Regions from separate parts of the Bradyrhizobium sp. SZCCHNS3016 genome, predicted to be linked through region 1. Evidence: predicted binding sites of a transcription regulator. Region 1 holds the regulator's gene; each other region holds the start of a gene.
The links. Region 1 encodes LexA, which represses DNA repair genes until DNA is damaged. Its sites were predicted from a motif close to TGTTCNNNNTGTGTTCNG; they were not measured.

Region 1 (4,681 bases):
GCGATGATCGTGCTGATCGCGGCACCCGAAGCGCTGGTGCATCCGAGCTTCCAGATGTCGTTCGCGGCGACGCTCGGCCTGGTCGCGCTGGTGCAGTTCGGCCTGCCCAAACTGTTTGCGACGCCGGACAGCTCCACGACGCAGCGCATCGCGCTGTGGGGCGGCCGCGAGCTCGCGATGCTGCTGCTGGCCTCGCTGATCGCGGGGCTTGCGACCACGCCCTATGCCGCGTTCCACTTCCATCGCGTCACGCCCTATGGCGTGCTCGCCAATCTCGCGGCGATGCCGGTGGTTTCGGTGCTGGTGATGCCCGCCGGACTGCTCGGCCTGCTGGCGGCGCCGTTCGGGCTCGACGGTCCCTGGTGGACGCTGATGGGCCTCGGCATCGACTGGATGATCGCGGTGACGCGCTGGGTGGCGGCGCTGCCCGGCGCGGTCGGGCGCATCCCGGGCTTCGGCATCGGTCCGCTGATCCTGGCCAGCCTCGGCGTCATCCTGATCGGCCTGCTGCGCACACCGCTGCGCTGGTCGGGCGCCGTCGGGCTCGTGGTGGCCACCGCGTGGGCCGCCACGACGCCGCTGCCCGACGTCCTGATCGCCGGCGATGGGCGCGCGGTGGCGGTGCGCGGCCGTGACGGACGCCTGCAGGTGATGCGCACCGGCAAGGACGTGTTCGCCACCAAGGAGTGGCTCGCGGCCGACGCCGATGCCCGGCTGCCGGCGGATTCATCGCTCGCCGATGGCGTCTCCTGCGACGAGGCGGGCTGCGTGGTCGCGATGGCCGACGGCCGATTCGCCGCCTTGACCCTGCGCGCCGAGGCGCTCGAAGATGATTGCGCCCGTGCCGCGCTGATTGTCACCGCGCGCGCCGCGCCGTCATCTTGCGCGGCGGCCGTCATCGATCGCCAGCGCCTGCAGCAGCAGGGCGCCTTGATGCTGGTGCAGCGGGGCACCGGCTTCTCCGTCACGCCGGTGCGCGCCGGCGGCACCGACCGCCCGTGGTGGCCGGCGCCCGCCGAGGCCGGCGAGTTCGACACGACGCTGACGCCGCGTGCGCCGGTGTCGCGGCTTCAGGACGCGACGCCGCCGGAGACGGAGCAGGGCGAGCAGGATTGAGCGCCGGACAGCTCGAACGTGCCGAGATGATACTCGGTGTCGTCGGGTGCATCGAACAGCGAGGGACCTTCGACCAGCGTAAACGCAGCGCCCGGATATCGTTGCCAGATGGCGATGTCATCAGCCGTGACCGTCAGCCATCCGAACGCAAGCATGTAGCGGCCGGGCTCGGTGATCCGGTCGGCCTTGTTCCAATCGATCTTGTTGACCACGGCGGCAAGCTCCCCCGGCACACAATGCCGGCCGAGGGATGTCGTTCCTATTCGATGCGATGTCGAGAGAAATGCGGACGCGCAGGCGCTCAGGTAATGCTGATGCGGCGAATCGGTGTGGCCTGCGAAGCCGGAACGTCCTCCGCCACGCCCGGGCGGCGCTCGGCCGGCTGCTTGCTGACCGGCAATTGCAGCACGGTGACGCGCTGGCCCTCGCAGAGCTGGGTCACCAGCACGTGGCGGCCGTCGGCGAATTCGATCGCGTCGTGATGGCGATCGGGGATGTGCGTCTCGATGCTGTTGAACTTCGCGACGCGCTCGCGGATCGTCCGGGTCCAGAGCCAGCGGCTGTCGTAGCGGACGTCCTCGACAAATGCCAACTCGGTGCCGGGCAGCATGCAGACTGCGACGGTCGGCTCGCTCTCGAGGGCGAAGCCGCGGGTGGCGGTGCCGCGAAACGTCGTCGAGATCAACGTCTCGCCGACCTTGGCGGGACGGGACGCAACCGCATGGAGGCTGTAGTCACACATCGGATCGCTCCTCGTTGAGAGATAGCCGACCCACGCTCCCCCCGGACAGGCGCAGGCCTCTATCAGAGTGGACATCGATGGTGATGTTAGCGCGCGCTTCACGGCAATTCTGCGCTGATCTGCACCGCGTGCGCCCGCGGGCGATCACAAGCGTTTGAGCATGCCGCGCTGCACATCCTGAGGTGCATTCGCGCGTGACCAATTTCGATCGGCGGCGAAGCGCGTGCGCCCGTCGCCGGTCGACCGATCGCGTCCGCGATCAGTACTTGCGATACAGCCCGACCAGCTTGCCTTGGATCTTCACCCGGTTCGGCGGCAGGATGCGCACCTCGTAGGCGGTGTTGGCCGGCTCCAGCGCGATCGATGCGCCGCGGCGGCGGAAGCGCTTCAACGTCGCTTCCTCATCGTCGATCAGCGCTACCACAATGTCGCCGGTGTCGGCGGTCTCGTTGCGCTGGATCAGCGCCATGTCGCCGTCGAGGATGCCGGCATCGACCATGGAGTCGCCGCGCACCTCGAGCGCATAGTGATCGCCGTTGCCGAGCATGTCGGCGGGCACGCTGATGGTGTGGCTGCGCGTCTGTAGCGCCTCGATCGGGGTACCGGCGGCGATGCGGCCCATCACCGGCACCGCGACGGGGCGCTCGCCATCGTCCAGCGCGGGACTGCTGGTGCGCACCTTGCCGAGATTGCCCTCGATCACCGATGGGGTGAAGCCGCGGCGGTTGTTGGCGGCCTGTGACAGTTCGGGCAGCTTGATCACCTCGATCGCGCGGGCGCGGTTGGGCAGCCGGCGGATGAAGCCGCGCTCCTCAAGCGCCGTGATCAGGCGATGAATGCCGGACTTCGAGCGCAGATCGAGCGCATCCTTCATCTCGTCGAAGGACGGCGGCACGCCGGCTTCCTTGAGCCGCTCGTTGATGAACCGCAGAAGTTCGTACTGTTTGCGCGTCAGCATCTCGACCTGGTCCCCAGTTTGTTGTCGTCCGAGTCCAGGAGCTGCGCCTTGAGCACAAACCGGCTGAGAGCGCCTTGGAGTCGGACCATCATCGCGTCGCCCGCAACATACTAAAAACAAATCATGAACGGACACTATATGTTCGATGTGTGTTCCGCAATCCTTAAATTGTAGTGAACGGACCGGGCTTTGCCGGGGGAAACGGCCTAGCTCGGCAGGCGCAGGATCTCGCACGGGCTGCCGGCGGCGGCCTTCGGCGCAAACGCCCGCCGGATCACCAGCGCCTGCGAGAGCGCGAGATTGCCGAGCAGCGACGAATCCTGCTGGGTCACCGGCGTTGCGATCAGCGTGCCGTCGGCGCGCTCCTCGAGCTGCGCCCGCAGATAGTCCTCGCGCGAATCGTTGGCCCCGAGTTCGCGGCCGAGCAGGGCGGTCTCGCGTGGCATGCGAGCTTCGTCGCGGCCGAGCAGCCGCCGAATCAGCGGCACCAGGAATAGGATGGCGCAGACATAGGACGACACCGGATTGCCGGGCAGTCCGATCACCCTCATGTCGCCGAGCCGTCCGTGCATCATCGGCTTGCCCGGCCGCATCGCGATCTTCCAGAACGCCATCTCGACGCCCTCGGCTTCGAGCGCCTGCTTGACGAGGTCGTGATCGCCGACCGAGGCGCCGCCGGTCGTGATCAGGATGTCGGCCTTGGCCTCGCGCGCCCGCCGGATCCCGGCGATCGTGGCCTCCATCGTATCCGCGGCGATGCCGAGATCGATCGGTGTCGCGCCCTCGCTGCGCACCAGCGCCCGCAGGGCGTAGCCGTTGGAATAGACGATCTGGCCCGGGCCGGGCGTCGAGCCCGGCATCACCAGCTCGTCGCCGGTGGCGAGCAGCGCCACCTTCGGCCGGCGCCGCACCGGCAGTGCCGGATGATTCATGCTGGCCGCCAGCGACAGGTCGCGGTCGCTAAGCCGGCGGCCCGCCTTCAGCAGCACCATGCCCTGGTGGAAGTCGACGCCCGCGGGCCGAATGTGCCGGCCCTTGATCGCGGCCTCGGTGATCACGACGTGGCCATCTTCGGCGATCGTGTCTTCCTGGATCACCACCGCGTCGGCGCCCTCAGGGACAACGCCACCAGTGAAGATGCGCGCCGCCTCGCCGGGTCCGACCACGCGATCGAACGGCCGCCCCGCCGCGACCTCGCCGATCACCCTCAGCCGCACCTTGGCCTGGGCTGCGTCCGCCGCGCGCACGGCGTAGCCGTCCATCGCCGACATCGCCTCGGGCGGCTGCGTCCGCAGCGCCGCGAGGTCGCGGGCCAGGATGCGGTGATGGGCCTCGTCCAGCGTCACCAGCTCCTCGGCCAGCGGCTCGGCGCCGGCGAGCACGGCGGACAACGCATCAGACACCGGCATCAGGGCCATGAGAGTTCCTTCGGACGGAGACGGCAGATCAAATGAGTCGCCTTCTAACCGAACGCGCACGGCTCGGCCAAGGGCTCAGGCCGCTTCCTGCCTTCTGATCGTCTGATGTTGGCCGCGTCCGGGCCGCTGCCTCACGATCGCGCGAGTAACCCTGCAATCAGTGCGCAGAAGGTCGACCGCAGTGCCAAGGCGTTGGCCGATGCGCCGTTCCGATTAGCTCCCGCCCCGCGTTCTATCCAGCAGCCGCGCGACAGGCGGCGCGCTCGGTCGTGTGCAGGATATCCGCAACCATGTTCCGCAGCCAGACCGATGCTGCATCACGATCGAGCTGCAGCGGCCAGACCATCGAGACGGCCGGCAGCCGCAGCTTCAACGGCGCGGGACAGAGCGTCAGCCCAAACCGCGGCCCGTAGAGCTTTGCCATCCTGGTCGGTATCGTCGTGATCA
Region 2 (4,681 bases), 110 kb from region 1:
TGCGGGCATCACCAACAACACCAAGACCGATGCGATCGGCCTGTTCACCGGCCAGGTCGGCTACGCCTGGGGCAACGTGCTCTGGTACGTGAAGGGCGGCGCCGCCGTCACCCACAACAAATACACCGGCACGGCGAATGCGGCTGCGCCCTTCCCGGTCGGCACGCTGCTGGATTCGGCCAGTGAGACCCGCTGGGGCGGCACCGTCGGCACGGGCGTCGAGTTCGGCTTCGCGCCGAACTGGTCGGTCGCCGTCGAGTACGACCACCTGTTCATGGGCTCGCGCGACATCAGCTTCCCGGCCACCGCAACCGTGCTGTCGCGCGTCGATACCATCAAGCAGGACATCGACATGGCGACCGTCCGGGTGAACTATCGATTCGGGGCGCCGATGGGCACGCGCTACTGAAAAAAGCCGCCGCTCGCACGCATTCGGAAAGGCCGGCCCTCGCGCCGGCCTTTTTCGTGTCAACAGCCCGGCAGCGTCGCGGCGTTTTTGTGCTAAATATATGATTTATAACGCTTTTTCGTTTCTGTGGCGAGTGCGTTACAGCCTCGCCGGGATGCCCTGTGTATGACTTGCCCATCGCTTGTCATTCCAACCTCCCGGGGGAGAATTTGATGAAGAAGTTGTTTGTGATCACGACGGCGCTCGTCGGCATCGCAACGGCCACGTCCGCTTCGGCGGCCGACATGGCGGCACGTCCCTATACGAAGGCGCCGCCGATGGTCGCGCAGATCCTGAGCTGGTCGGGCCTCTACGCCGGCATCCAGGGCGGCGGCGGCTGGGGCACCAGCAAGGAGACCTTCCTCGGCCGCTTCAATGCGCCGGGCTTCCTGGGCACCCAGAACTACAACACCAATGGCGGCTTCGTCGGCGGCGTGGTCGGCTACAACTGGCAGGTCGACAACGTCGTGTTCGGCCTCGAAGGCGACTATCACTGGGCCGACATCAACGGCCGCTCCGCCGTGGTCAATGCCGGCCTCGGCGACACCTTCTTCACCAAGCTGACCAGCTTCGGCGACATCAAGGGCCGCCTCGGCTATGCCGCCGGTCCCGCCCTGTTCTTCGTCAGCGGCGGCGCCGCGGTGGGCCAGTTGCAGCATCGCTATGACGGCGTCCCCGGCAACGTCTTCAGCCAGAACACCACCCGCTGGGGCTACACGGTCGGCGCCGGCGCCGAATACATGTTCGCGCCGAACTGGTCGGCCAAGCTCGAGTACAACTATCTCGACTTCGGCAAGAGCGCGATCCAGTACAGCGCTTTCGCAACCAACCGCTCCGAGTGGAAGGACACCGTCCACACGGTCAAGGCCGGCCTCAGCTACCATTTCGGCGGCCCGGTCATCGCCAAGTACTGACACCTGCAACCGACAGGTTCCGAGAAAGGCCGGCGCAAGCCGGCCTTTTTGCTGCGCTGACGCCACCTCGCCGGCTCGCCACACACGGAACCAAGTAATTGAGTAACTTATGCTTTCTGGAGCCGCCCGTAAAAACGCGGTTTGGCCGCGAGTGTGTCTTCGGGGTGACGGTAATCCGCACGGAACCGGGCTATAGGAACCGCGTCAACTTGAACGGGTGAGTCTGTTTCGTGCGTAAAGCTTTCGGTGCGATGCGGACTTCTAGGAATAAACTGGAGACTGGAATGAAGAAGATCCTGCTCGCGACCGTGGCTTTGGCCGCCCTGGCCGCTCCCGCTGCCGCCGCAGACCTCGCTGCGCGCCCGACCTACACCAAGGCGCCGGTTGCCGCGCCTGTGCTGACCTGGACCGGTTTCTACATCGGTGCCATGGGCGGCTACGCCACCGTTGAAGACAATGGTCCGGATGGCGGCCTCGCCGGCGGCACCATCGGCTACAACTGGCAGCAGGGCGCCGTCGTGTTCGGTCTCGAAGCTGATGCGGCATGGGCCAGCATCAAGAGCGGCGACGGCGTGATCCCCGGCTTCCTGGGCACGTTCAACACCAAGATCCAGGACACCGGCAGCGTTCGTGGCCGCATTGGTTATGCCTTCGGCCCGACCCTGGTGTACGCCACCGGCGGTTACGCTTGGGCTGAGAACAAGCTGACCAACACCTTCCTTGGCACTTCGGTCTCGGACACGAAGTTCCACAGCGGCTGGACGGTTGGCGCTGGCCTCGAATACATGTTCGCGCCGCAGTGGTCGCTGAAGGGCGAATACCTTTACAAGAGCCTCGGCAGCGAGAACTACTTCGCCAACAATATCGCTTCGGGCACTCTGAACCTGCACTCCGTCCAGGTTGGCGTGAACTACCACTTCTAAGAACGTCGCCCTCCGGGCCAACGCACAAGGCCTCCGCTCGACGAGAGCGGAGGTCTTTTCTTTTGGGCTCTCGACTCTTTGGGCTCTCGACGCGGCCAGCGGAACCGGCAGCCTCCTGCCATTCGCTGCCATTCCCTGAGCGCATTGTTGATGATTCGCTGACGGCACTGGAAATCCCGCCCCGTTCTTCCTACGTTCCGACGATACCTTTTCCCCCTGGCGTCCGATGGCCGGCTTCCGGCGAACGCGCCTGCAACGATGGCGCGATTCAGCGCCGTGGGACGATCGTCATGGATGAAGTGCTCAAGGCCAAGCAGCGCGCGCAAGCCAACCAGTCGAGCCTGCGGGCGATCACGATCCGCGGCGCCCGCGAGCACAACCTCAAGAACATCGACGTCGAGATCCCGCGCGACAGGCTCGTGGTGTTCACCGGCCTGTCCGGCTCCGGCAAATCCTCGCTCGCCTTCGATACGATCTATGCCGAGGGCCAGCGCCGCTACGTCGAATCGCTGTCGGCCTATGCCCGCCAGTTCCTGGAGATGATGCAGAAGCCTGATGTCGACCAGATCGACGGCCTGTCGCCGGCGATCTCGATCGAGCAGAAGACGACCTCGAAGAACCCGCGCTCCACCGTCGGCACGGTCACCGAGATCTACGACTACATGCGGCTGCTCTGGGCGCGCGTCGGCGTGCCCTACTCGCCGGCCACGGGACTGCCGATCGAAAGCCAGACCGTGTCGCAGATGGTCGACCGCGTGCTGGCGCTGCCCGAGGGCACCCGCCTCTATCTGCTGGCCCCGGTCGTGCGCGGACGCAAGGGCGAGTACAAGAAGGAGCTGGCCGAATATCTCAAGAAGGGCTTTCAGCGCGTCAAGATCGACGGCACCTTCCACGAGCTCGCCGAGGTGCCCACGCTCGACAAGAAGTTCCCGCACGACATCGACGTCGTCGTCGACCGCATCGTGGTGCGCCCCGACATCGGCCAGCGCCTCGCGGAGAGTTTCGAGACCGCGCTGAAGCTCGCGGAGGGACTCGCCGTGATCGAGTTCGCCGACGCGCCTGCATCGTCATCACCGGGCCGCGCCGACGGCGCGAGACCCGGTGATCCATCCTCTTCGAAGGAGATGGATGGCCGGGTCAAGCCCGGCCATGACGACAAGAAGAAGGTCGCAAAAATCCACGACAAGAGCGGGCCCGAGCGCATCCTGTTCTCGGAGAAGTTCGCCTGCCCAGTCTCCGGTTTCACCATTCCCGAGATCGAGCCGCGGCTGTTCTCGTTCAACAATCCCTACGGCGCCTGCCCGGAATGCGGCGGCCTCGGTGTCGAGCAGCACGTCGATGCTGATCTCGTCATTCCCGACAAGGACGTCACCCTGCGCAAGGGCGCGATCGCCCCCTGGGCCAAGTCGTCCTCGCCCTATTACCTGCAGACGCTGACAGCGCTCGGCAAGTTCTACAAGTTCACGCTCGACACCAAGTGGAAGGACCTGCCGAAGAAGACGCAGAACGCGCTGCTGCACGGCTCCGGCGACGACGAGATCAAGTTCACCTATGAGGACGGCGTCCGCGCCTACGACACCAAGAAGCCGTTCGAGGGCGTGATCACCAACATCGAGCGCCGCTTCCGCGAGACCGAGAGCGAATGGGCCCGCGAGGAGCTCGGCAAGTACTTCAACGACGTGCCCTGCGCCGGCTGCAACGGCTTCCGGCTGAAGCCCGAGGCGCTGTGCGTCAAGGTCGCCGGCAAGCACATCGGCGAGATCTCCGAGCTCAGCGTGAGGGCCGCCGGCGAATGGTTCGCCGAGGTGCCGAAGGCCCTGAACGCGCAGCAGACCGAGATCGCCACCCGCATCCTCAAGGAGATCCGCGACCGCCTGACCTTCCTGCTCGACGTCGGCTTGAACTATCTGACCCTGGCGCGCTCCTCCGGCACCTTGTCGGGCGGCGAGAGCCAGCGCATCCGCCTGGCGTCGCAGATCGGCTCGGGGCTGACCGGCGTGCTCTACGTGCTCGACGAGCCGTCGATCGGCCTGCACCAGCGCGACAACGCCCGCCTGCTCGACACGCTGAAGCGGCTGCGCGACCTCGGCAACACCGTGATCGTGGTCGAGCATGACGAGGATGCCATTCGCCTCGCCGACTACGTGCTCGACATCGGCCCCGGCGCCGGCACCCATGGCGGCAACATCGTCGCCGAGGGCACGCCGGCCGAGATCATGCGCAATCCGGCGTCGCTGACCGGCAAATATCTCACCGGCGAGCTCGAGGTCGAGGTGCCCGAGCGGCGGCCGCCGAACCATCGCCGCACCATCAAGGTCGTCAACGCCCGCGGCAATAACTTAAAGAACGTGTCGGCCGAGATCCCGCTCGGCCTGTTCACCGCCATCACCGGCGTC
Region 3 (4,681 bases), 120 kb from region 1:
CTGCTTTCTAAATTCGTGATCGGGGAGCAGGCGCGGGGCGGGATGTGCCGAACGTACTTAAGCGCTGGTAAAGATCGCGACCGGTCGTGCAGATCGGAGAGCTGTCCCGAGGTGGGGGTGAGCGCTTGGTGCGTCAGACCCTCGAGTGCCAATCTTCGACTGCCAGTCCTCGAGGGTCAGTGCTTGGATACGACGGGACCGCCCCAGCGATAGTTCACGCGGACCGTCGCCATGTCGACGTCCTGGCCGACCGCATCGGTCCGGCCCGCGGCTCCACCGGGAACGCCCGAGAAGCCGAGGGTGCGGTTGCCCATGAACAGGTGCTCGTATTCGGCTGCGACCGACCAGTTCTTGGCGAAGCCGACCTCGACGCCGGTGCCGACAGCCGCCCCCCAGCGCGTGGCGCTGGACTGGTCGAGCACACCGCCGGTTGCCGTGGACAGACCGTTGTACTTCTCACCCGCAACCGCGGCGCCGCCCTTCACGTACCAGAGCACGTTGTTCCAGGAATAGCCGATCTGGCCGGTGAGCAAGCCGATCCCATTGATCTTGGTCTGGTTGGTCACGGGCGGGACGAACTGGCTGGTGTTGCTGCCCTTGAGGTTGGCCCAGTTTCCCTGGCCTTCGACGCCGAGCACCCAACCGCCAGCCTGCCAGCGATAGCCGATCTGGCCGCCAGCCAGCGCGCCGGTCGCATCATGGCAGCCTTCCGCGTTGGTTGCGGCCACGCCGGCGAAGCTGACCTTGTTGGTCCAGCAGGTGCGGGCCGATGCGCCACCGGCATTCAGGCCGATATAGAAGCCACTCCAATCATAGATCGTCGTGATCATCGCAGGCGCTTTGGTGAAGGTGCGCGCGGGCAAGTCGGCAGCGATGGCCGGCGCAATCCCCAGCGCCAGCGAAGTTGTCGCCCCCAGCAACAGCCTTCTCATCGCATTCCCCAAACCAAGTCCGACGCCCGCACGCACACTCTCACCAACGCCCACCCGCCGGACCTTGATAGCCCCTTCCGTCGTAAAAAGCCGTCACCCAAATGACACAACGGCCCAGCAAGTACCGGTTCTGGCACACAAAAAAGGCCGGCGCGAAGCCGGCCTTTCGACACATTCGATTTGCGCGTGCAATCAGTAGCGCGACACGATCGGGCCGCTGAAGTGATAGGAGACGCCGGCCTTGACGGTGTGCACGGTGTCGCTCCACTCGGAGCGATTGGCCGGAACCGCGCTGTACTGAATCGAGCTCTTGCCGAAGTCGAGATAGTTGTATTCGACCTTGGCCGACCAGTTCGGCGCGAACATGTACTCGGCGCCGGCACCGATCGTCCAACCCCAGCGCCAGTTGTTCTGAGCGAAGCTATTCGCCGCGCCGCCATTGAGCGCTGCGTCGTAGCGGTGTTGGAGATCGCCGACGGCAGCGCCGCCGCTGACAAAGAACAGCGCCGGACCCGCAGCCCAGCCGAGGCGGCCCTTGATGTCGCCGAAGCCGCGCAGCTGGGTGAAGTAGGTATCGCCGAGACCGGCGTTGACGACGCCCGACCGGCCGTTGATGTCGGCCCAGTGATAGTCGCCCTCGAGACCGAACACGATGTTGTCGATCTGCCAGTTGTAGCCGACCACACCGCCGATGAAGCCGCCGCTGGTGTTATAGTTCTGGGTGCCGGCAAAGATCGCCGTATTGGGCGCTCCGAAGAAGGTCTCGTTGCTTCGGCCCCAGCCGCCGCCGCCCTGCAGACCGAGATAGAAACCGGCCCAGGTTGGAAGTGGCGCCGGCGCCACCACCGGGGCCTTCGTGTACGGGCGGGCGGCGAGATCGGCGGCTCCCGCCGGCGTCAGCGCCCCCAAAACCATTAAGCTGACAGCTCCGAGAAAAATTCTTTTCATCCCAAGTCTCCCGCGTTGGGCGTCTCCAAATTGGTCCCCGGAGACGCACTTCTGTGAAGTTGGTGCGACCGCGCTTGCGGCCCCAATCCGTCCGGAAATATACGCTATTCAACCCTGGATACCGTCTCCCAAAAGCCACAGCCGAGGAGGAAGTGCGGCGAGCTAACGTGATGAAAATTAATCCCTTTTTTGTGAATAGGGAACTTTTTCCGGGTTCCATTTGCGAGAAGTTGCGATTCCATCGAGTTCCGCGGAACTCGACGCACGGTTGTGGACATATGCGTGCGAACAAAACTGGAACAATGGCCTTCCGCCTGCTATATGTGGATAAGCAATGGACAGGGCGGGTGGATCGCGCGGCAACCGTATAGGGTCCGCCGCGAGAGGAAGGGTTAGCCACCGGACGCCGTGAGGCCGGTGTGGACGGCCGGTCCGATGATCGAGAACCGCGGGAGAGTGGTGATGGCGGGTAGTGTGAACAAGGTGATTCTGGTCGGCAATCTTGGCAAGGACCCCGAGATCCGGCGTACGCAGGATGGGCGGCCGATCGCCAATCTGAGCATTGCGACGTCGGAAACGTGGCGCGACAAGGCGACCGGCGAGCGCAAGGAAAAGACCGAGTGGCACCGCGTGGTGATCTTCAACGAGGGTCTTTGCAAGGTCGCCGAGCAGTATCTGAAGAAGGGCGCCAAGGTTTACATCGAGGGCGCGCTGCAGACCCGCAAATGGACCGACCAGAGCGGTGTCGAAAAGTACTCGACCGAGGTCGTTCTGCAGGGCTTCAACTCGACCTTGACGATGCTCGATGGCCGGGGCGGCGGCGGTGGCGGCAGCTTCTCCGATGACATGGGTGGCGGCGATTTCGGCAGCAGCGGTCCGTCGATGGCGCCGCCGCGCCGCGCGGTCGCTTCGGCCGGTGGTGGCGGACGCAACAGCGACATGGACGACGACATTCCGTTCTGAGGCGCAGGGGCGGCCGCACGACGTTCAGGCCGCTGCCGTCTGACCACGGGGGTGTTGCATGAACTTCGCACCGCTGCTCGCCGCCGAACCCGCCGTCTTGCTGCACGCCGTCGCCGCGATGACGGCGTTTGCGCTGGGGCTCGTCCAGTTCGCGGCCCCGAAGGGGACCTTGCCGCATCGAACGATCGGCTGGGTCTGGGTCGCGCTCATGGTTGCCGTTGCAGCCAGCTCGTTCTGGATCCACACCATCCGGCTGGTCGGGCCATGGAGCCCGATCCACCTGCTGTCGCTCTACACGTTGGCCGTGCTGCCGCTTGCGGTGTGGGCTGCGCACCGCCATCGGGTGGCGGCCCATCGCCGGGCCATGATCACGCTGTTTTCCGGTGCCCTCGTGATTGCCGGACTGTTCACGCTGCTGCCCGGACGGATCATGCACAAGGTGGTCTTCGGGCCCTAGCCAGAGACGGTTCCCGAGCAAGCCTCGCGGAGCCGTGTCATGTGGTTAAGTCCCTGGAAAGGCGAGCAGAAAAAGCGCGGCCCACCTCGGTTTGGGGGTGGCCTGCGGCGCGCTCCTGCGCTATATGATTCCAAGCGATTTTCGCGTGTCAAAACCGACCGGTATCCCCTTTGTCCGATAAAGAAGATGAGAAGCCCGGCGAGCCGGGCGGACCTTCCGACATTCGTCCCGTTTCCATCCTCGACGAGATGAAACGCTCCTACCTCGATTACGCGATGAGCGTGATCGTGTCGCGAGCGCTGCCCGATGCGCGCGACGGCCTCAAGCCCGTGCACCGGCGCATCCTGTATTCGATGTACGAGCAGGGGCACACGCCCGACAAGAAATACGTCAAGTCCGCGCGCGTGGTCGGCGACGTCATCGGTAAATATCATCCGCATGGCGACCAGTCGATCTACGACGCCATGGTGCGCATGGCGCAGGACTTTTCGATGCGCGTGCCGCTGATCGACGGCCAGGGCAATTTCGGCTCCGTCGACGGCGATCCCCCCGCCGCCTATCGATACACCGAAGCCAAGCTCGCCAAGTCGGCGATTCCGCTGCTCGACGACATCGACAAGGACACCGTCGACTTCCAGCCGAACTACGACAATTCGGACAAGGAACCGTCGGTTCTTCCGGCCAAATATCCGAACCTGCTGGTCAATGGCGCCGGCGGCATCGCGGTCGGCATGGCCACCAACATCCCGCCGCACAATCTCGGCGAGGTGATCGATGCCTGCATCGCGCTGATCGACAATCCCGCGCTCACGATCGATGACCTCATCAACATCATTCCGGGGCCGGATTTCCCGACCGGCGGCATCATTCTTGGCCGCGCGGGCGCCCGCTCGGCCTACCATCTGGGCCGCGGCTCGATCATGATGCGCGGCAAGGTGACGATCGACACGATCCGCAAGGATCGCGAGGCGATCATCATCTCCGAGATCCCCTACCAGGTGAACAAGGCCACGATGGTCGAGCGCATCGCCGAGCTGGTGCGCGAGAAGAAGATCGAAGGCGTCGCCGACCTGCGCGACGAAAGCGACCGCGACGGCTACCGCGTCGTCGTCGAGCTGAAGCGCGACGCCGTGCCGGACGTCGTGCTCAACCAGCTCTACAAGTTCACGCCGCTGCAGACGAGCTTCGCCGCCAACATGCTGGCGCTCGACGGCGGCCGCCCGCAGACGATGACGTTGAAGGACCTGCTGACGATCTTCGTCGCGTTCCGCGAGCGTGTCGTTACGCGCAGGACCAAGTTCCTGCTCAACAAGGCGCGCGACCGAGCTCATATCCTGGTCGGCCTTGCCGTGGCCGTGGCCAATATCGACGAGGTCATCAG

Region 2: the regulator LexA is predicted to act here: its motif matches at 2,468-2,485, upstream of uvrA (excinuclease ABC subunit UvrA).
Region 3: the regulator LexA is predicted to act here: its motif matches at 2,165-2,182, upstream of QW881_RS16080 (single-stranded DNA-binding protein).

Annotation. Positions count from the first base shown of each region.
Region 1 covers NZ_JAUETE010000007.1:134,470-139,150, forward strand. The annotation lists gene QW881_RS15490 (ComEC/Rec2 family competence protein) at 1-1,116, shown strand, start outside; gene QW881_RS15495 (hypothetical protein) at 1,071-1,328, opposite strand; gene QW881_RS15500 (hypothetical protein) at 1,418-1,858, opposite strand; gene lexA (transcriptional repressor LexA) at 2,118-2,816, opposite strand; gene glp (gephyrin-like molybdotransferase Glp) at 3,023-4,234, opposite strand; gene QW881_RS15515 (LysR family transcriptional regulator) at 4,467-4,681, opposite strand, start outside.
Region 2 covers NZ_JAUETE010000007.1:248,497-253,177, reverse strand. The annotation lists gene QW881_RS16065 (outer membrane protein) at 1-409, shown strand, start outside; gene QW881_RS16060 (outer membrane protein) at 622-1,362, shown strand; gene QW881_RS16055 (porin family protein) at 1,647-2,285, shown strand; gene uvrA (excinuclease ABC subunit UvrA) at 2,576-4,681, shown strand, end outside.
Region 3 covers NZ_JAUETE010000007.1:253,644-258,324, forward strand. The annotation lists gene QW881_RS16070 (outer membrane protein) at 177-932, opposite strand; gene QW881_RS16075 (outer membrane protein) at 1,125-1,880, opposite strand; gene QW881_RS16080 (single-stranded DNA-binding protein) at 2,343-2,843, shown strand; gene QW881_RS16085 (DUF2306 domain-containing protein) at 2,902-3,300, shown strand; gene gyrA (DNA gyrase subunit A) at 3,471-4,681, shown strand, end outside.